DNA from 2 places in the Rhizobium sp. BK379 genome. Region 1 is predicted to be linked to the other one. Evidence: predicted binding sites of a transcription regulator. Region 1 holds the regulator's gene; the other holds the start of a gene.
The links. The regulator HrcA, encoded in region 1, represses chaperone genes, less so after heat shock. The targets are predictions, from matches to a motif close to GTTAGCACTCNCNNNNNGNGAGTGCTAAC.

Region 1 (10,987 bases):
CGCGTCGTTATCGCCGGTGAAGTTCGCCTGCCGCCGAGCCTGATGAAGAAGGACAAGGACGGCAACGACGTCATCAATCCGTCGAAGTTCAAGGCTGCGGCCCGTCGCGCCATCAAGGACATCGGCTACGAGCAGGACGGCTTCCACTGGAAGAAGGCCAAGATCGACGTGCTCCTGCATTCGCAGTCGGCCGACATTGCCCAGGGCGTGGACAGCGCCGCCGACCAGCAGGGCGATGAAGGTGCCGGCGACCAGGGCATCATGTTCGGCTACGCCTGCAAGGAAACGCCTGACCTCATGCCGGCGCCGATCTACTATTCCCACAAGATCCTGCAGCTGCTTGCTGCCGCGCGCAAGAAGGGCGAAGGCGAAGTTGCCAAGCTCGGCCCCGATGCCAAGAGCCAGGTGACCGTGCGCTATGTCGACGGCAAGCCGGCAGAAGCCACTTCGATCGTTCTTTCCACCCAGCATCTCGATGACAGCTGGGACTCGCAGAAGGTTCGCAGCGTCGTCGAGCCCTATATCCGCGAAGCCCTCGGCGACCTGAAGATCGCCGACGATTGCAAGTGGTACATCAACCCCACCGGCAAGTTCGTCATCGGCGGCCCTGACGGTGACGCCGGCCTCACCGGCCGCAAGATCATCGTCGACACCTACGGCGGTGCGGCTCCCCACGGCGGTGGCGCATTCTCCGGCAAGGACACGACCAAGGTCGACCGTTCGGCTGCCTATGCAGCCCGCTATCTCGCCAAGAACGTCGTTGCCGCCGGTCTCGCCGACCGCTGCACGATACAGCTCTCCTACGCCATCGGCGTCGCGCAGCCGCTGTCGATCTATGTCGACCTGCATGGCACCGGCAAGGGCGTTTCCGAGGATCAGGTCGAAGCGGCGATCCGCCAGAACATGGACCTGTCGCCGTCGGGCATCCGCCGTCACCTTGACCTCAACAAGCCGATCTATGCGAAGACGTCGGCTTACGGTCACTTCGGCCGCAAGGCCGGTCGCGACGGCTCGTTCTCCTGGGAGCGCACGGACCTCGTGAAGGCGCTCAAGGAAGCCGTCAAGACCAAGGCTGCTGCATGACGGACATGGAACGCCGGGGTCGGGCGACCGAAGCCTTTTTCGGTCGCCGCAAGGGAAAGGCTCTGCGCGAGCAGCAGGCCGAAAGGCTCTCTACCCTGCTCCCGGCATTCATCGTCGATCTCTCGGCGGCTCCACCGGAGCCGCTGAAAGCGCTTTTCCCCGATGGGGTCGAAAGATTGCGGCTGGAGATCGGCTTCGGCGGTGGCGAACATTTGATCCACCGCGCGCTGGAAACGCCTTCGACGGGCTTTATCGGCGTCGAGCCCTTCATCAATTCCATGCAGAAGCTGCTTGCACGCGTCGATGAGACCGGTGCCCGCAACGTGCGCGTCTACAACGACGACGCCACACAGCTCCTCGACTGGCTTCCCGATCATTGCCTCGACCAGATCGACCTGCTCTATCCGGACCCCTGGCCGAAACGGAAACACTGGAAGCGGCGCTTCGTCTCCAAGACCAATCTCGACCGTTTTCATCGCGTGCTGAAGCCGGGCGGGCTGTTCTGCTTCGCGTCCGACATTGACACCTATGTGAACTGGACGCTCCTGAAATGCCGCGACCATGGCGGCTTCGAATGGATGGCGCAGAATGCGGCTGACTGGCTGACGCCCTATGAGGGCTGGCCGAGCACCCGCTATGAAGCCAAGGCCCGTCGTGAGGGCCGCTCTTCGGCCTATCTCACCTTCAAGCGCGTCTAACCCGACTAGACGGATCAATTTCGACGGCGTTGCCGCTGAGTGGAATTTTTCGAGAATAGGGAAATGCTGCAAAGCAGCTAGCGTGTGGGCAAGGGACTGACGTCAGTCCCTTGCATCGCCCATTACGATCTTCACACATGCATTCGTCGGCCAGCCGTGCTCGGCGGGCCGGTTTCGATCAATGCAGGCTGACCGTTTTCAGTTCGTCTTCAGCTGCCTTGAAGAAGGTGCTGGAGCGATTATCGGTCAGCAGGATCGGCGTACCATCGGCGCCAAACAATGCCCAGAGATCAACGCTCGGATCGATATCCGGAGCCTCGGGGAAGCATTTGGAGACCTCTTCATTGCGAATTTTGCGGATATAGGCGACCTCGCCATTGCCGATACCGGCAAGTTCAGACTTGGTCAGACGCGACGTGGCTTCTTTCATCAACATTCCTGTTCCTCCGAGAGAAGGGACCAACGGTTCAACAAACCGTTGTGCTACTGTGAAACCGAAATGTTAATTTTCTTGACCATACGCGCCGGTTCCGGGCGAATTAGATCAACCGAAAGCAGGCCGTTCTTAAGGATTGCGCCCAAGACCTGCATGCCATCGGCGAGAACGAAGGTGCGCTGGAACTGTCTGGCGGCAATGCCGCGATAGAGGTAATCGCGCTCGCCCTGATCGACCTGGCGGCCGCGGATCAGAAGCTGGTTTTCCTCAATTGACACATCAAGCTCTTCTTCGCTGAAACCGGCGACTGCAAGCGTGATGCGAAGCCGCTCGGGCGCGTCGTGACCGGCGGCGATGCGTTCGATATTATAGGGCGGATAACCGTCGCTGGCCTTGGAAATCCGCTCGAGCGTCTTTTCCATGGCATCGAAGCCCAAAAGCAGCGGGCTGGCGAAAGGGGTAATGCGGCTCATCTTCCAAAGTCCTTGATGCAAGCGACCTTCCCGGACCTCACATGCAGCATCCGGGTACCGCTAATATGGGGACGACGCTTGCCTGCTGCAAGGCATGATGGCCGCCGGCCGGGCCTCCCGCATTTTGATCGCTTCCTTGACAAAGGGCGCAGCGCCCCGCATCAAAACATGCCCCGGCGCGCTGTGTTGATTTGCGACGGGAGCGTAAAGACAATGAAAAGGTGCATGCCAGGCGTCGCGCACCAGAGGATGGAACGATTCGGATGGCAGAACCGAGAAAAATCATTATCGACACCGACCCCGGCCAGGACGATGCCGCCGCGATCATGCTGGCCTTCGGCAGCCGGGAAGAGCTTGAGGTGTTGGGCATCACCACCGTCGCCGGCAATGTGCCGTTGTCGTTCACCAGCCGCAATGCGCGTATCATCTGCGAATTGTGCGAGCGGACCGATATCAAGGTCTTTGCCGGCGCCGACCGACCGATCGCCCGCAAGCTCGTCACCGCCGAGCACGTGCATGGCAAGACAGGCCTCGATGGCCCGACGCTTCCAGAGCCCACGATGCCGCTGCAGGCGCAGCATTCGGTCGACTTCATCATCGAAACGCTGCGACGCGAGCCGGAAGGCACCGTCACGCTCTGTACGCTCGGTCCGCTGACCAATATCGGCCTGGCCTTCCAGAAGGCGCCGGATATCGTCCCGCGCATCCGCGAACTCGTCATGATGGGCGGCGGCTTCTTCGAAGGCGGCAACATCACGCCGGCTGCTGAATTCAACATCTATGTCGATCCGGAAGCCGCCGATATCGTGTTCCGCTCGGGCGTGCCGGTCGTCATGATGCCGCTCGATGTGACGCACCAGTTGCTGACCCGCAAGGACCGGGTGAAGCGCATGGCCGATATCGGCACCGCGCCTGCCAAGGCGATGGTCGAGATGCTGGAATTCTTCGAGCGCTTCGACATCGAAAAATACGGCTCGGACGGCGGTCCGCTGCATGATCCGACGACCGTCGCCTATCTGCTGAAACCGGACCTCTTCAAGGGCAGGGACTGCAATGTCGAGATCGAAGTCACATCCGAACTGACGGTCGGCATGACCGTCGTCGACTGGTGGCATGTGACCGACCGAAAGCGTAATGCAAAGGTCATGCGCTACGTGGATTCCGACGGTTTCTTCGATCTGCTGATCGAGCGTTTCGGGCGCATCTAGTTCGCAAGGGTGATACAAAAACCAAAAAGGCCGCTGACGCGGCCTTTTTCAATTGTCAGGCATTCTTGCTGTCTCAGGCGTCCTTCTCGTCCAGCACCGAGTTGGCCTCGGCTTCGACGAGTTTCGGACCACCCTTGGCGACGCCGACCATGGCCGGGCGCAAGACGCGTTCACCAATGCTGAAACCGGCCTGTACGACCTGTACCACCGTATTGTTCGGCACTTCGGTATTCGGCACTTCGAACATCGCCTGATGGAAGTTCGGGTCGAACTTCTGGCCGACCGGCTCCAGCTTGCGAACGCCGTGGCGCTCGAGAGCCGACAGCATGGAGCGCTCGGTCATCTCGACACCTTCGATCAATGTCATCAGGCCAGCGTCGGCGGCAGCCCTGGCTTCCGGCGGAATGGCATCGATCGCACGGCGCAGATTGTCCGAGACGGCCAGCATGTCGCGGGCGAAGCCTGCGACGGAATAGGACTTGGCGTCCTTAACCTCGCGCTCCGTGCGGCGGCGCAGATTATCCATTTCGGCAGCGAGCCGCAGGTAGCGGTCGCGCAGTTCCGTATTCTCGGCCTTCAGAAGCTCAAGCGCATCTGGTTCGCCTGCGGCTGCTTCCTTCACGGCTTCATTCTCGACGTTTGCGGCGGCGTCGGCTGTGGCTTCCGCCGCAGCCGCGTCAGGTCCGTTCTTCGTCGTTTCATCAGTCATGACGGTCTCCGGTTCGTGTATTCTCAGATGCGCCCGATATCGATGTTTGGCCGGAAAAAATCAAGTCTGCGTTACGAAGAAGCTAAAATTCCGCCTGTTTTGCGCAAGGGATCAGAGAGATCCGCGCGAAAGGCGCGACACGAGCTGCGCCGTATAGTCCACCATCGGCACGATGCGGGAATAATTGAGCCGCGTGGGACCGATCACTCCTACCGCGCCAACGATGCGGTCGTCGTCATCGCGATAGGGCGCCACAATGAGCGAGGAGCCGGAAAGTGAGAAAAGCTTGTTTTCCGAACCGATGAAGATGCGTACGCCCGGCCCGCTTTCGGCAAGGTTCAGGAGCTCGATCAAGCTGTCCTTCTTCTCCAGATCATCGAAGAGCAGGCGCAGCCGGTCGAGGTCTTCCGCGCCGCCTACGCCTTCCAGCAGGTTTGCTCGGCCGCGGATGATGAGCTGTGCCGGCTTGGTCTCGTCCGAGTTGCCGGCCCACACGGCGACGCCGCGCTCCACGAGGTCGCGCGACAGTGCGTCGAGCTCATGGCGAACTTCATCTTTCAGCCGGCTCAATTGCAAGCGCAATTCCGGCAGCGTCTGCCCGGTCATGTGTGCATTGAGGAAATTGGCAGCCTCGGTGAGCTGCGACGAGGTAACACCTGCGGGCAGTTCTATAATGCGGTTTTCGACCTGATCGTGATCACCGACAAGAACAGCCAGCGCCTTGGTAGGTTCCAGGCGGATGAACTCGACATGTTTCAGAACCGGGTCGCTCTTTGAGGTGATGACAAGGCCGGCGCCGCGCGAAATGCCCGAGAGCATGCGACTCGCCTCATTCATCATCGATTCCACCGGATTGTCGCGGCTTCCGGCCCGCACCTGGCGGTCGATGCTGGCACGTTCTTCTGCCGAGAGGTCACCGACCTGCATGAAGGCATCGACAAAGAAGCGCAGCCCGATCTGGGTCGGCAGGCGCCCGGCGCTGACATGCGGCGAATAGATCAGACCAAGCTCTTCCAGATCGCTCATGACATTGCGAACGGAGGCAGGCGACAGAGACATCGGCAGAAGACGCGAAAGATTGCGGGAGCCGAGCGGCTCGCCGTGCTCCAGATAGCCTTCGACGATGCGCCGGAAGATTTCCTTCGATCGTTCATCCAGCGCAGCCACGGCATCCGAAATTGATGTCGACCTGTAGCTCATGAACTTTTCGCACCCGCACTGAATGATATCAGGGAAATATAGCCAATCTGCCCCCCGTGGCAAAAGGGAATTTGCAAATGCACGCAGCCAATCGTAGAAGCGGGCGACGATACAATGCATGCACAGACATTGCCTGAAAGCGCTCACGTTTTCGGCATCATGTTTCAGGAGAAGAGAATGCGGCCTTCAGGCAGAAAAACCGACCAGATGCGCAAGGTCTCCTTCGAGCGCAATTTTTCCAAGCATGCGGAAGGCTCCTGCCTGGTGAAGTTCGGCGATACGCACGTACTCTGTACGGCGAGCCTGGAAGACAAGACGCCGCCGTGGCTGCGCAACACCGGCAAGGGCTGGGTCACAGCCGAGTATGGCATGCTGCCGCGCGCGACAGGCGAGCGAATGAAGCGCGAAGCCGCAGCCGGCAAACAGGGCGGCCGCACGCAGGAAATCCAGCGCCTGATCGGCCGCTCGCTGCGTGCCGTGGTCGATCTTACTGCCCTCGGCGAGCGGCAGATCACGCTCGACTGCGACGTCATCCAGGCCGACGGCGGCACGCGCACGGCCTCGATCACCGGCGGCTGGATTGCGCTTTACGATTGCCTGCGCTGGATGGAAACCCGCAACATGATCAAGGCCGACCGCGTGCTGAAGGACCATGTCGCGGCGATCTCCTGCGGCATCTTCGCCAACCAGCCGGTCATCGACCTAGACTATCTCGAGGATTCCTCGGCCGAGACCGACGCCAATTTCGTCATGACGGGCGCCGGCGGCATCGTCGAGATCCAAGGCACGGCGGAAGGCACGCCTTTCAGCGAAGAGGAGTTCTCCTCGCTGATGGGTCTCGCCAAGGCGGGCATTGCCGGGCTGGTGGACCTGCAGAAGCAAGCCATCGCCTGAGGCTATCATTCAAGCCTCGCCAGTGAATTTCCTCGTCCCTGCTTACGGGGGCAAGGCCTCAAAAGGGGCGGGCAATGGCACAACCCATCGAAGGCGTTCTTGAAACTGCGCTCTACGCAACCGATCTCGATGCGACAGAAGCCTTTTACGAGGATGTGCTGGGCCTTGAGAAGATCGCACGGTCTGGCAACCGTCATGTGTTCTTCCGCTGCGGACCGGGCGTGCTCCTGATCTTCAACCCGGAGGAAACGGTGAAGCCGCCTGCACCGGACAGCCTGCAGGTTCCGCCGCATGGCACTATCGGAAGGGGCCATGCCTGCTTCACGGTTTCGGGAGACAATCTCGATGCGATGGTGCAAAAGCTGAAAGCTGCCGGCATCGGCATCGAATCCGAGGTTCAATGGCCGCAGGGCGGCCGATCGATTTATTTCCGCGACCCTTCAGGCAATAGCCTGGAATGCGCGGAGGCCAAAATCTGGGGCATGGGGTAAGGATATTTTATGCGTAAGCTCGAAACCAAAACTATTGTCGTCGCCAGCCACAACCAGGGCAAGATCCGCGAGATCCAGGATCTGATCGGGCCGCTCGGCTTCACCGCCAAATCGGCCGCCGAACTCAATTTCATCGAACCCGAGGAAACCGGGACGACCTTCGAGGAAAATGCCACGATCAAGGCACTTGCCTCGGCTCAAGCCTCCGGAATGCCGGCGCTTTCCGACGATTCCGGCCTCGTCGTCGATGCGCTTGGCGGCGATCCCGGCGTCTACACCGCCGACTGGGCGGAGACCGGCAACGGCACCCGCGATTTCTTCATGGCCATGGAGAAGGTCGAGAAGGCATTGGAAAAGGCCGGCGCCACCAAGCCCGAGCAGCGCTCTGCCCGTTTTGTCAGCGTGCTCTGCCTTGCATGGCCGGATGGTCACACGGAGCTTTTCCGCGGCGAAGTGGAAGGCAAAGTCGTCTGGCCCCCGCGCGGGACGCAAGGTTTCGGCTATGATCCGATCTTCCAGCCCGAGGACTACGATGTGACCTTCGGCGAGATGAGCGCGGAAGAAAAACACGGCTGGAACATCGGCAAGCCGCAGGCTCTCTCGCATCGCGCCCGCGCCTTCAAGCTCTTCGTCGAAACCTGCCTGGAAGCATAGGCCGAGCCTTGAACATGATCGAACCGTCTGCGCTGACGCGCGATGCAAAGCTTCTGCCCGATACCGGCGAGCCCGGTTTCGGGGTCTATGTGCATTGGCCTTTCTGCGCGGCGAAGTGCCCCTATTGCGATTTCAACAGCCATGTCCGGCATCAGCCGGTCGATCAGGAGCGCTATGTCGCCGCTTTCCTGAAAGAGATCACCAATGCCCGCCTGATGAGCGGGCCGAAGACGGTAACCAGCATCTTCCTCGGAGGCGGCACGCCGTCGCTGATGAAGCCGGAAACAGTCGATGCGATCCTCGACGGCATTGCGCGGCACTGGAATGTGCCTGACGGTATCGAGATCACGATGGAGGCCAATCCTTCCAGCGTCGAAGCAGACCGTTTCCGTGGCTACCGCGCCGCCGGTGTGAACCGCGTCTCGCTCGGTGTACAGGCCCTGAATGATCGCGACCTCAAATTCCTTGGGCGGCTGCATGACGTCGCTGATGCGCTGAAGGCGATCAGGCTCGCGCGTGACATCTTCCCGCGCATGTCTTTCGACCTGATCTATGCGCGGCCGAACCAGACGGTCGAGGAGTGGGATCGCGAGCTCAAGGAAGCCATTTCCTATGCCGTGGACCATCTCTCGCTGTATCAGCTCACGATCGAGGAAGGCACGCCCTTCTACGGGCTGCATAAGGCTGGAAAGCTGATCGTGCCGGATGGGGACCAGTCCGCTGCTCTCTATGAAGCCACGCAGGAGATCACCGAGCGCGAAGGATTGCCGGCCTATGAAGTATCCAATCATGCCCGGCCGGGTGCGGAGAGCCGCCATAACCTCACCTACTGGCGCTATGGCGACTATGCCGGCATCGGCCCTGGCGCGCATGGTCGCCTGTCGCGGGGCGGAGAGAAGGTCGCAACCGCTACGGAGCGCAAGCCTGAAGCCTGGCTGGACCTCGTCGAACGCGACGGCCATGGTATCACCGAGCACGAGCGCCTCGGTTTCGATGAGCAGGCCGATGAATTGCTGCTGATGGGACTGCGCCTGAAGGAAGGTGTCGATCTTGCCCGCTGGCAGCAGCTTTCCGGCCGCGATCCCGATCCGAAACGGGAGGAATTTTTACTGGAACACGGCTTCATTGAGCGGATCGGCAATTCCCGCCTGCGCTGCACGCCGGCAGGCATGCTGATCCTTGATTCCGTCGTGGCGGACCTCGCCTGCTAGAGCATTCCCCTTGTTCTTCGAAACAAGGCTAAGCTCTATCTCCCTTGCTTCACTCAGTTCCGGGCGCAAACCTGCCGCTCACACTTTTTCCTGAACCGCTTCAGGTCCGCCTCAAGCAGCCCGTCTCCTTGCAAAATTGACGAGCCTTCCATCGATTGCGGCAAGGCCGAGCGCGATCAAAGCCATGCCCACCAGATGTTTGAGCTGCAACTGCTCACCGAGTGCTGCGGCGCCAAGCAGGATCGCGCTGACGGGGATCAGGAAGGTCACCAGCATCAGATTGGTGGCACCTGCCGTTGCCAGTATGCGGAAGAACAGCACATAGGCCACGGCCGTCGAGAGGATCGCAAGACCTGATAGCGCCAGCCAGGTCTCGACGGAGGGCATGGCGAGCGTCCAGGGCTGGTCCACAATCAGCGCGATCGGCAGCATCAGAACGGTGGATGCCGTCACCTGCCCGGCGGCCGGAATAAGCGGCGCAAGGCCCATCCGGCGGAATCGCCGTCCCCAGATGCCGGCCAGCGAATAGGAGAAGGCAGCACCGAGAACTGCGAGTTGGGCAAGCACGTTCGAGCCGAGATCCTTCAACGCGTCAAAGCCGATCATGTAAGCAACGCCTGCAAAGCCGACGATCACGCCGAACAGACGGTTTGCCGTCAGCTTTTCATCCGCCGTCAGGACATGAGCAACGAGTACGGCAAAGAGTGGTGTCGTGGCGTTGAGGATTGAGGCAAGACCGCTCGCAATATGTGTCTGGCCCCAGACGATGAGACAGAAGGGAATCATATTGTTGAGAAGCCCCATGCCGAAAAAGGCGATCCAGCTCTGCCTGTCACGCGGCATGGTATGACCCATGGCGCGCACGATCAGATTAAGCGCGATGGCGGCAAGCAGGACACGACCGGTCACGATTGTGAACGGCGGCAGCGCCTTGACGAGAATGCCGTTAAAGAAGAAGGAGCCACCCCAGAGAAGCGACAGCACGATCAGCATGGCCCATTCTGCGGCTCCCATGGTCTTCTGGATGGACATGACAATCTCCTCGCCGAGTTCTGCTAAAGTGTTTCCTCCGGCTCACCTGCGTGGATTTGCCAGATCTACCGGTTTTTATTAGTATTCCTTATCGCCTGACAAACGAGCATTTCTGCTCGCATGATTGAGCTGAGCTAAAGCATGACAGATCCTTTGCCGTCATTGTCGGCCCTGCGCGCCTTTGAGGCCACGGCGCGTCATCTGAGCATGACGCAGGCGGCGCGCGAGCTGCACGTCACGCCTGGCGCTGTCAGCCTGCAGGTCCGCGATCTCGAAGCCTCGCTTGGCGTATCGCTGTTCGAGCGGCGTACACGGCAGATTCTGTTGACGCCGGAAGGCCGGGACTATTTCGCGACATTGCGCACGGCCTTCCAGCTCGTGCGGGAAGCGACGGCATCACTGACGGCACGGCGGCGGGGCAATGCGCTGGCGCTGACCTGTACGGCAGGTTTTGCAACACATTGGCTTTTGCCGCGCCTGCAGCGCTTCGAGGACATGCATCCTGATATCGATGTCCGCATCAGTGCGTCCCATCGCATGTTCGATTTCGAGCGCGATGGGATCGATCTCGCCATCCGCCACGGGCTTGGCGGTTATGAGGGATTGATCAGCGAGCGGCTGGTGGATGACGAACTGGTGCCGGTCTGCACGCCGGCGATCGCTGCAATCCTCGGCGAAAATCCCTCGCCCGATCAGCTTTCGGCATACCAGCTCATCCACGACGTCTACCGCCGCGACTGGCAGCTCTGGCTGGCCGCGGCGGGCGCCACCAAGGTAGATGCCTCCCGCGGCCCGATCTTCAGCGACGGCAATGGCGCCTTCGATGCGATGAAATCAGGCTTCGGCGTGGCGCTGATGCGCCGCTCCTTCATTGAGAAGGAACTTGCCGAGGGAAGGC
Region 2 (10,987 bases), 400 kb from region 1:
GTGGCTTAACGCCGTGCAGCAGATCGGCTTCCTCATGCACCTTGCCGGTGCGATCGATGACGGCGTAGGAGATATCGGTGACCAGACAGGTCCGGCAGGGCAGGTCGGCCAGTCCATGAATATGGGCCGCGATCAGTCGTTCCACTGTATCCGCCGGCATTCCGGGAGAGGCTTCGGCCTCGTATCGCCGTTTGACGCCCCGCCCGATCTGCGAGAGCAGGTTGGCGGACACGACGAAATCGAGATAGGGCACGCTTCTGAGGAAGCCGAGCGGCTCGGGCTCTCGCCCTGCCTCCAGGTCATCATAGCCCGAGAGATCGCGTTCGATCAGCCGCACGTTCCGATAGCGCTTGCCCTTCAGCCGCAGGCGCACGGACGCCAGATGCACGAGGTCGACGAGAACCACCGTATCGAAGCTCCCGGCCAGTTGCTCGATCGGCACGTCCCGGAGCAATCCGGAGCCGAGCACGACAGCGGTCCGCTGCTGCGTGAGGCCTGATATCGCGGTGGAAATGGCCTCCTTGCTGTTGGCCTCATGGGCTGCCCAATCCCGGCTGCAGCGGCCAGCGCGCGACCAGAGATTGACTGAATAGCGCACGAAGCGGCGGTGCGCGCTGCCCGTAAGCGCTGCTGTGGCGAGATATTGAAGCGCTTCCGCGATCATGGCGATATCCTGACGACAGGTCTTTCCGCATCGATCCATCGATTCTGGGCGCCAGATCAAGGCCCTTGCCCTTGCCGCTCCCCGCCCAATCCGCTAGGAAACCGCCACTGTCACATATGTGGAAATCCCCCGAAATGAACGACAAGCAGAAGAAACCGCAAAAGCTCAGGGCCCGCCTTCCGCGCGGCTTTGTCGACCGCTCCGCAGCCGATCTCCGCGCCGTCAACGAAATGACCGCGAAGATCCGCGAGGTCTACGAGCATTATGGTTTCGATCCGGTCGAAACGCCGCTGCTTGAATATACCGATGCGCTCGGCAAGTTCCTGCCCGACAGCGACCGCCCGAACGAGGGCGTCTTCTCGCTGCAGGACGATGACGAACAGTGGATGTCGCTGCGCTACGACCTGACGGCGCCGCTTGCCCGTCATGTCGCCGAGAATTTCAACGAGATCCAGCTTCCCTACCGCACCTATCGTGCCGGTTACGTCTTCCGCAACGAGAAGCCCGGTCCGGGCCGTTTCCGCCAGTTCATGCAGTTCGATGCCGATACGGTCGGCGCACCGGGCGTCCAGGCCGATGCCGAAATGTGCATGATGATGTCCGATACGCTGGAAGCGCTTGGCATCAAGCGCGGCGACTATGTGATCCGTGTCAACAATCGCAAGGTTCTGGACGGCGTGCTGGAAGCGATCGGCCTCGGCGGCGACGACAAGGCCGGCCAGCGCCTCAATGTCCTGCGCGCCATCGACAAGCTCGACAAGTTCGGCCCGGAAGGTGTGGCCCTGCTGCTCGGCCCCGGCCGCAAGGATGAGTCAGGCGACTTCACCAAGGGTGCGGGCCTCGACCAGAGCCAGATCGACAAGGTTCTCTTCTTCGTCGGCATCAAGGATTATGCCGAAAGTGCAGCCCAGCTCGCCGAGCTGGTCGCCGGCACAAGCAAGGGCGTCGAGGGCGTAGAGGAGCTGAATTTCATCGGCGCGCTCGTCACCAGCGCCGGTTATCAGTCGGACCGCATCAAGATCGATCCCTCCGTCGTGCGCGGCCTCGAATATTATACCGGTCCGGTCTATGAGGCCGAACTGCTCTTCGACGTCACCAACGAAAAGGGCGAGAAGGTCGTCTTCGGTTCCGTTGGCGGCGGCGGCCGTTATGACGGTCTCGTCTCCCGTTTCATGGGCCAGCCGGTTCCGGCAACCGGCTTCTCCATCGGCGTCTCGCGCCTGATGACGGCGCTGAAGAACCTCGGCAAGCTTGGCCAGCAGGACATTATCGAGCCTGTTCTCGTCACCGTCATGGATGGCGATGTCGAGGCCATGGGCCGCTACCAGCGCTTCACGCAGGAACTTCGCGCCGCCGGTATTCGCGCCGAAATGTTCCAGGGCAACTGGAAGAAGTTCGGCAACCAGCTGAAATATGCCGACCGCCGCGGCTGCCCGATCGCCATCATCCAGGGTGGCGACGAGCGTGCGCAGGGCGTCGTCCAGATCAAGGACCTCATCGAGGGCAAGCGCCTGTCGGGCGAGATCGAGGACAACACGACTTGGCGCGAGGCGCGTGTCGCGCAGGAAACCGTTGCGGAAGCCGACCTGATCGCCAAGGTGAAGGAAATCCTCGCCGCTCAGGCGGAGGACCGGAAGAGGGCGGGCTGATATGGCCCTCATCAATCTCCCCGACTTCTCCGGCGAGCTTCTGGACGAGTTTTCCGCCCGCAAGGCGGAACGTATCGACACGCCGGTCATCCAGCCGGCCGAACCCTTTCTCGATATCGCCGGCGAAGATCTTCGCCGGCGTATCTTCATGACCGAAAGCGAAACCGGCGCCAGCCTCTGCTTGCGCCCGGAATTCACCATTCCCGTCTGCCTGCGCCATATCGAAAGCGCCACCGGTACGCCGAAGCGCTACTCCTATCTCGGAGAGGTCTTCCGCCAGCGACGTGACGGCAGCAACGAATTCTATCAGGCTGGCATCGAAGACCTTGGCGATATCAACATCGCCAGCGCCGACGCCCGCGCGATCGGTGATGCTGTCGGCATCCTCTCGCGCCTGCTGCCCGGCCGGCCGCTCTCCGTCACCATCGGCGATCAGGCAGTGTTCGAGGCCGTGGTACAGGCGCTCGGCCTACCGCTCGGCTGGCAGAAGCGCCTGATCCATGCCTTCGGCAACATGACCCAGCTTGAGAGCCTGCTGGCGAGCCTCGTCAGCCCGCAATTCGTCACCGGTCTTGATGACAAGATCGCGCAATTGGTCGGTCTCGAGGATGAGGCGGCGCTGATTGCCTATATCGACGAGACGATGCAGGCGACCGGCTATTCCACCAATGCCAGCCGCTCGCCGCAGGAAATTGCCCGGCGGCTCAAGGAAAAGCTCGTTCTCTCCGAGACCCGACTGGATGACGCGGCCTTCCAGGTTCTGGAGCAGTTTCTTTCGCTCAACGTACCGCTCGTCAACGCGTCTGCGGCACTCTCGCATTTCGCCGATGCGGCGGGGCTGAAGCTAGGCAATGCGCTGGCGCGTTTCGATGGCCGTGTGGCAGCACTCTCCAATGCCGGCGTCGATCTCTCGCTCATCGAATACCGTGCCGCTTTCGGCCGCCCGCTCGATTATTATACCGGCCTCGTCTTCGAAGTGACGGCGGAAGATTCCCCGGCGGTTCTCGCCGGCGGCGGCCGTTTCGACAGGCTGATGACCTTCCTCGGCGCCAAGGACCGTATTCCTGCCGTCGGCTTCTCCCTCTGGCTCGACCGTATCGAAACCGAAAGGGCAGCCGCATGACGATCACCATCGCGCTTCCCTCCAAAGGCCGCATGAAGGACGACTGCTCCGCAATCTTCGAGCGCGCCGGCCTGAAGATCCACGCCGTCGGCAATGAACGTTCCTACCGCGGCCGCGTTGAAGGCTGGGACGATGTGGAAATCGCCTTCCTCTCGGCTTCGGAAATTTCCCGCGAGCTCGGCAACGGATCGGTCGATTTCGGCGTCACCGGCGAAGACCTCGTGCGCGAGGGATTGGCGGAAGCCGACAAGCGGGTGGAATTCTGCGCCCGGCTCGGCTTCGGCCATGCCGATGTCGTCGTCGCCGTGCCGGAAATCTGGCTGGATGTCGATACGATGGCCGACCTCGTGGATGTCGCCGCCGATTTCCGCGCCCGTCACGGCCGGCGTCTGGCGATCGCCACGAAATACTGGCGCCTGACCCAGCAGTTCTTCTCCAGCCAGCACGGCATCCAGCTCTATCGCATCGTCGAGAGCCTGGGCGCCACCGAAGGCGCGCCGGCATCCGGCTCGGCGGATATCATCGTCGATATCACCTCGACTGGATCGACGCTGCGCGCCAACCATCTCAAGGTGCTGTCCGATGGTGTCATCCTGCGCTCGGAAGCCTGCCTGGTGCGTGCCCGCAAGGACGTCCATGCCGATACGCCCACGGTGACGGCAATCGTCGAGGCCGTGCGCTCGGTTCTCTGAGACCGAACTTGGTGACATAGAAAACCCGCCGTCTTTCGACGGCGGGTTTTGCATGCTTGGGAGGGTATGAAATTAGCGGGCAGCGACCGCCTGCAGGCCGCGGCGGGCGTCGACCGAGTAGGCGCCAGCGCCATTGGTGGCGAGCATGATGTAGGCGCCGGCAAGCGTGACGTTCTTCAGGAAGTTCACGAAGTTCAGGCTGTTGATCCAGCCGTTCGCAGCAGCCGGGAAGTCAGGAACATTGACGGTCGGCAGGTGGAAGACGATGCCGGTGAACACACAGAAGGCAGCGATCAGCCAGCCCGTGTAACGAACCTGATATCCGATCAGCACGGAAATACCCATGACGAGTTCGAAGAGGCCGGCGAGATAGGTCAGCGCGGTTGCGGCCGGAAGGCCGGCACCCATGACCATGCCGGCGGTGGCTGAAGGATCGGTGACCTTGCCGAAGCCGGCGAAGATGAACATGAAGGACAGAAGAATGCGGGCGAGAAGGATGAGGACGTTGTTCGTATTCGACATGGATGTTGCTCCGTTGAATGGCTCTTGAGGTCTTGATGCCCCGGCACCGTGTTGACCTCGGATGCAACCTATTTCGCCTTTTTTCGGTGTCAGGGAAAGATAAACACTAGCGGACGGTTTGTTCACTAATATGAAACGATGGAGCGGCTTGCCTTGCATGGCGACCATCTTCTATGGTCGCCGCCCCACCCAAGGAGAAACCCATGGCAGATCTTTCCGCATTCCCGATCACCAGCCGCTGGCCTGCGAAAAACCCCGATATTATCCAGCTCTACTCCCTTCAGACGCCGAACGGCGTGAAGATCTCCGTGGCGCTGGAGGAACTCGCTCTGCCGTATGAGCCCCATTATGTTTCTTTCGCAACGACGGATCAGAAGACCGCGGAATTCGTTTCGCTCAATCCGAACGGCCGCATTCCCGCGATCATCGATCCCAATGGCCCGGACGGAAAGCCGATCGGTCTCTTCGAATCCGGCGCTATCCTGCTCTATCTGGCGGAAAAGACCGGCAAGCTGATCCCGGCCGATGCCGCAGGCCGCTATGAAACAATCCAGTGGGTCTTTTTCCAGATGGCAGGCATCGGCCCGATGTTCGGTCAGTTCGGTCATTTCCATAAATTCGCCGCCGACAAGGTCGCCAACAATTCCTACCCGGTGGAGCGCTACCGCGATGAAGCGAAGCGCCTGCTCGGCGTGCTGGAAAGCCGCCTGAAGGGCCGCCAGTGGATCATGGGCGACGAATACACGATCGCCGACATCACTACCTTCCCGTGGATCCGCGGCGCCGACATTTTTTATGGTGGCCGCGAGGTCCTGGACTACGCGAAATTCCCCGCCGTCATGGACTGGCTGCAGCGCTGCATCGCCCGCCCTGCAAGCGAGAAGGGGCTGAACATCCCGGTGAAGCCGGCCTGATCACGAAGCAGTTCCAGTAAAATCGTGCAGCGGTTTCACGACCGGAATTGAGCGAAGTAACAGGAAAGGCCGGTCGTGAGACCGGCCTTTTTACCTCGAGCCGTTCGGACGATTATTGCCGGCTGGTGATCTGGCTGGCGCCTTCCAGCTTGAAACGCGGGAAGATGAAAACCCCGACCATGCTGCCACTGTACTTTTCTTCCAGTCCATTCGATTCACCCATGCAGAAAAGCGGCTGGCGGAAGCCGTTCGGCATGATGATGGTCGTCGAGAAGCAGAAGGATGAGGAGAGCGTTGCCGCCTGTTCGAAGAGCTGCAGGACGTGGTTGCGATCCTTGGTGTCGTAACAGCGCACCAGGCTCAACAGGCCGCATTCCTGGGCCGAGAGACCGTGCAGCATTGCGCTCCACTCTCCGAGCTTTATCACGCCCGTCGAAAAGTCTCCGATCCAGCTTTCGGAGACCGAGAACTGTGCCAACATGTCGTGGTTGTGATTGTTGTAGTCCAGCGAGCCGGGCAGCAATGGTGCGGCAGCATTGGCTTTGGCGATCTTAAACAAGGCGTTCCCCAGTTCAGGTGCGGCTCCCCTGCCACACGCTCGGCAAACACAAAGAAACAGGATCACGTAGCACCAGGCGTCATGCCTGTGCTTTCATCCTGCGGAAACAGTTGGTCGGCTGCGCCTTTGACGGTCGCCGCTCGAATATTTCCCCGCAAGATGTCATCTCGTATGTTCGCGGAGACCTTCGAAAGCCCGAATGTTCACGCGTGGCCTTTGGCGTATCCGGTCTCGTCTGTTGCGAGAATTCTTCCGGTGCGAACGTCAATTGCAGCGCGGATTTATAGGAGCTTTTGCGCAAACGGCAACGGCTTTTTCCGGGGCGTTAGGCTGACGTTATGATTGGATTTTCACCCGGACTGCGCGTTATCCGCTAATTTTGTGGTCAAAAGTCTCATTTATGCGTTGTGGAAACGGTTTCACACCCACCATAGCATGCAGCTTCCGTAAATTAGACAGTTCGGAAACCGAATTGCGCTGAAGGGGAAAATGCGCGGCGCGCAAGCCTCGCGAAAGCTTCGGGCCAAAGAAGCGGCCTCAGGAGCCGGCCTAAGGGTTTAAGCCGCAGGTATTTTCGAATCGGCAAAAAAAAGGGCGGCCCGAAGACCGCCCTTTCTATTCTGGAGACCGGAATGGATGTCAGTGACGGCTTACGCCTATCACATCATGTCCATACCGCCCATGCCGCCCATGCCGCCCGGCATTGCCGGAGCGTCCTTCTTCGGCAGCTCGGCGATCATGGCTTCCGTGGTGATCAGCAGCGAAGCAACCGAAGCTGCGTTCTGCAGAGCCGTACGGACAACCTTGACCGGGTCGACGATGCCGAGCTGGATCAGGTCGCCATATTCGCCAGTCTGGGCGTTGTAGCCGTAGTTGTCTTCATTCTTGTCGAGGATCTTGCCGACAACGATCGAAGCTTCGTCACCTGCGTTTTCAGCGATCTGGCGAACCAGAGCCTGGAGAGCGCGGCGAACGATGTTGATACCAGCTTCCTGGTCGTCGTTTTCGCCCTTGGCCGTGATCTTCGTGGAAGAACGCAGCAGAGCGACGCCGCCGCCCGGGACGATGCCTTCCTGAACAGCAGCGCGCGTCGCGTTGAGAGCGTCGTCGATGCGGTCCTTCTTTTCCTTCACTTCGACTTCCGTCGAACCGCCGACGCGGATAACGGCAACGCCGCCAGCGAGCTTGGCAAGACGTTCCTGCAGCTTTTCGCGATCGTAGTCGGAGGTGGTTTCTTCGATCTGGGCCTTGATCTGGGCAACACGGCCTTCGATGTCGGACTTGGCGCCAGCGCCGTCGACGATCGTGGTGTTTTCCTTGGAGATCGAGACCTTCTTGGTGCGGCCGAGCATGTCGAGCGTGACAGACTCAAGCTTGATGCCGAGGTCTTCGGAGATGACAGTGCCGCCCGTGAGGATAGCGATGTCTTCCAGCATGGCCTTGCGACGATCGCCGAAGCCCGGAGCCTTGACAGCAGCAATCTTCAGGCCGCCGCGCAGCTTGTTGACGACGAGCGTAGCAAGAGCTTCGCCTTCGACGTCTTCAGCGATGATGAGGAGCGGCTTGCCGGTCTGAACGACAGCTTCGAGAACCGGGAGCATGGACTGCAGGTTCGAAAGCTTCTTTTCGTGCAGGAGGATGAAGGCGTCTTCGAGGTCAGCAACCATCTTTTCCGGGTTGGTGACGAAGTACGGGCTCAGGTAGCCGCGGTCGAACTGCATGCCTTCGACGACTTCGAGTTCGGTTTCAGCGGTCTTGGCTTCTTCGACGGTGATAACGCCTTCGTTGCCGACCTTCTGCATTGCTTCAGCAATGTCGAGACCGATCTGCTTTTCGCCGTTTGCGGAGATCGTGCCGACCTGGGCAACTTCTTCCGAAGTGTTGATCTTCTTGGCCTTGGCCTGGAGATCCTTGACGACTTCAGCAACAGCGAGGTCGATACCGCGCTTCAGGTCCATCGGGTTCATGCCGGCAGCAACTGCCTTTGCGCCTTCGCGAACGATGGCCTGTGCGAGAACCGTTGCAGTCGTGGTGCCGTCGCCGGCGACGTCGTTGGTCTTCGAAGCAACTTCGCGGACCATCTGGGCGCCCATGTTTTCGAACTTGTCTTCGAGTTCGATTTCCTTGGCGACCGAAACACCGTCCTTGGTGATGCGCGGAGCGCCGAAGGACTTGTCGATAACGACGTTACGGCCCTTCGGACCAAGCGTGACCTTCACTGCGTCAGCGAGGATATCGACGCCGCGCAGCAACTTTTCGCGCGCGCCGCGGCCGAACTTTACTTCTTTAGCTGCCATTTTGAGAACTCCTGAAAAGGGGTGTCAGCGATATCGGATGAAAGACAACCGGCTGATTAGCCGATGATGCCCATGATGTCGGCTTCCTTCATGATCAGAAGGTCTTCGCCGTTGATCTTGACTTCGGTGCCCGACCACTTGCCGAACAGAACGCGATCGCCAGCCTTGACGTCGAGTGCTACGACCTTGCCGGACTCGTCACGAGCGCCGGAGCCGACAGCGACGATTTCGCCTTCCTGCGGCTTTTCCTTAGCGGTATCCGGGATGATGATGCCGCCCTTGGTCTTCTCTTCGGATTCAACGCGACGGACAACGACGCGATCGTGAAGCGGGCGGAAATTGGTGCTTGCCATTGTCTAATCCCTCGATCAAATGACATTCGCGGACCGGGGTGGCCCACAAGGTGGATGTTAGCACTCAACTCCTGTGAGTGCTAGCGCCGTGCATTTAGGGATGGCTCCAGAAGGAGTCAAGAAGAGCCTTCACGGATTTTTGTGCCGGAATTGTGGAGACATGCAGCATTTGTCCCGCGTGGCGCCGAGCCTTTGCCATAGCCTGCCTTTCCGAGCCTAGCCCGCCCGGGCGAACATGGGCTGGCGGCTGGCGGGCCGGCCAACTCGCCACGCATCATCTGGCCAATGCCTGGCGATATCGTTGCCCGCCTGCTTCCAAGGTTGACCGCTTTACAGCGGAAGTCGACATTTGCCTCGAGTTGGACAGGCAAGGCAGATTGTCAGGGTCTTCACGGAAGCCGATATCATGACCGCTGTGCACGGCCATGGTCGCCCAGTCGCAAGAAAATGCCTAGCGTTGGAAGGTGAGGTGGATGGTGCCACTCGGCGCGGTTTCCGACTTCACCGTGCAGCCGGCTTCCAGGCCGCGCAGATCGTCCCACAAGCGTATGCCGCGCCCGAGCAGGATCGGAGCGATAGCGACATGAAGGCGATCGACAAGGCCCGCCTTGAGGAAGTCGCGAACAACGGTAGCACCGCCGCCAACCCGCACGTCTTTGCCGCCCGCCACACTGACAGCCCGCTGTAGCGCATCGGCAGGTGTAGTGGCGAGGAAATGGAAAATTGTCCCGCCAGCCATCTCCAGGGAAGGACGTGGCTTGTGGGTGAGGACGAAAACCGGACACCGGAACGGCGGCTCGTCACCCCACCAGCCGCGCCAGTCCGGATCGTCGGGAAAGTTGTGGAGACCGAACATGCCGGCGCCCATGATCTCGGCCCCCACATTTTCGAAATACGCCTTCGCGTAGTCGTCGTCGATGCCTGTCGTCCCAGCCCCGCTGGTATCCTTGAATACGCGCTCGCGGAACGTGCGGGTTGCTACATATGAGCCGACGAGACGCGACCAGTCCTCGCCGAACGGGACTTCCGGCGTCTGGTCCGTCGTTGTCGCGAAACCATCGAGCGAGATCATGAGATCGACACGAACTACCACTGTTGTTCTCCTTGCGAGTGGTTGCACCATGACAGCCTCCATCTGTAGGCCAGACACTAAGGCATGTGCCTTTGTATCGAGGGCCGAACACTAAGGCAAGTGCCTTATTGTCCTTGACTGGCTATCGGTGACGTTTTAATAGGCCACATGCCCTACCACTCGACACCGCTCGACCTTGCCTTTCACGCTCTCAGCGACCCGACCCGCCGCGCGGTCGTCTCGCGCCTGGCTGCCGGCGAGGTACCGGTCAGCGTCCTGGCCGAGCCTTTCGACATGGCGCTGCCCTCCTTCGCCCAGCATCTCAAGGTGCTGGAAGATTGCGGGCTGATCGCCAGCGAGAAGCGCGGGCGCAGCCGCTGGTGCAGGCTGGTGCAGGCGCGCTTCGACGAGGCGGCGGACTGGATGGAAGCGGAGCGCCGGCGCTGGACCGAGCGGCTGGATCGGCTGGAAGCCTATTTGGACGAGACGCAAGAGGATGATGAAGGACATGGCAAACCCGTTTGAGACCTGGTCGCTCGATCGCGAAATCGTGCTGGTCAAGCTGCTGAACCACCCACGCGACAAGGTCTTTGCCGCCTGGATGGATCCAAAGGCACTGGCCAAATGGTACGGCCCGACCGGCCTCAACATCGAGAGCCACGAGGCCGATATCCGCGAGGGCGGGATCTGGCGCTTCGATATGGTGGGCATGTTCGAGGGCAAGGAGCATCGTTTCGCGAACCTCATGCGCTTTCTGGAGATCGTGCCGAACGAGCGGATCGTCATGGATTACGGCACGCCCGATCCTGATGACCCCGACCGTTTCCGCGTTACCGTGACCTTTGATGAGCAGGCCGACGGCAAGACCGTGCTGACCCTGCGCCAGCTCCACCCCAGTGCCAAGCGGCGTCAGGTGGTCATCGGTTTCGGCGCGGTGGAATACGGGCTGCAGACGCTCGAGGGCCTTGCCGCCTGGCTGGACGGCTGATGTCATCAGAGGTGCCTGTAATATGCCTTGCCGGTTTCGACGATGCGCCGAAGCCGGCATGCTAGGCTCACGCTTCAACAAATGACATGTTCGGTGGGGTCAGCGAAAACCCAAGTCGTGCCGAAAGCCGCCATTGGCTGTATCTGTCACGTCG

Region 2: groES (co-chaperone GroES) is a predicted target of HrcA. The motif match lies at 8,830-8,858, and genes of this name have one in related genera.

Annotation. Positions count from the first base shown of each region.
Region 1 covers NZ_JACIAD010000002.1:310,390-321,376, reverse strand. Annotated here, with positions in the region: gene metK (methionine adenosyltransferase) at 1-1,083, shown strand, start outside; gene FHT93_RS12590 (tRNA (guanosine(46)-N(7))-methyltransferase TrmB) at 1,080-1,781, shown strand; gene FHT93_RS12585 (DUF1150 family protein) at 1,960-2,217, opposite strand; gene FHT93_RS12580 (Hsp20 family protein) at 2,265-2,690, opposite strand; gene FHT93_RS12575 (nucleoside hydrolase) at 2,954-3,898, shown strand; gene grpE (nucleotide exchange factor GrpE) at 3,972-4,607, opposite strand; gene hrcA (heat-inducible transcriptional repressor HrcA) at 4,719-5,807, opposite strand; gene rph (ribonuclease PH) at 5,985-6,701, shown strand; gene FHT93_RS12555 (VOC family protein) at 6,776-7,192, shown strand; gene rdgB (RdgB/HAM1 family non-canonical purine NTP pyrophosphatase) at 7,202-7,846, shown strand; gene hemW (radical SAM family heme chaperone HemW) at 7,861-9,057, shown strand; gene FHT93_RS12540 (DMT family transporter) at 9,169-10,089, opposite strand; gene gcvA (transcriptional regulator GcvA) at 10,231-10,987, shown strand, end outside.
Region 2 covers NZ_JACIAD010000002.1:712,640-723,626, forward strand. Annotated here, with positions in the region: gene FHT93_RS14525 (hypothetical protein) at 1-664, opposite strand, end outside; gene hisS (histidine--tRNA ligase) at 799-2,313, shown strand; gene FHT93_RS14535 (ATP phosphoribosyltransferase regulatory subunit) at 2,315-3,436, shown strand; gene hisG (ATP phosphoribosyltransferase) at 3,433-4,128, shown strand; gene FHT93_RS14545 (DoxX family protein) at 4,201-4,650, opposite strand; gene FHT93_RS14550 (glutathione binding-like protein) at 4,854-5,564, shown strand; gene FHT93_RS14555 (hypothetical protein) at 5,677-6,123, opposite strand; gene groL (chaperonin GroEL) at 6,783-8,420, opposite strand; gene groES (co-chaperone GroES) at 8,477-8,773, opposite strand; gene FHT93_RS14570 (dihydrofolate reductase family protein) at 9,225-9,866, opposite strand; gene FHT93_RS14575 (metalloregulator ArsR/SmtB family transcription factor) at 10,014-10,370, shown strand; gene FHT93_RS14580 (SRPBCC family protein) at 10,345-10,833, shown strand.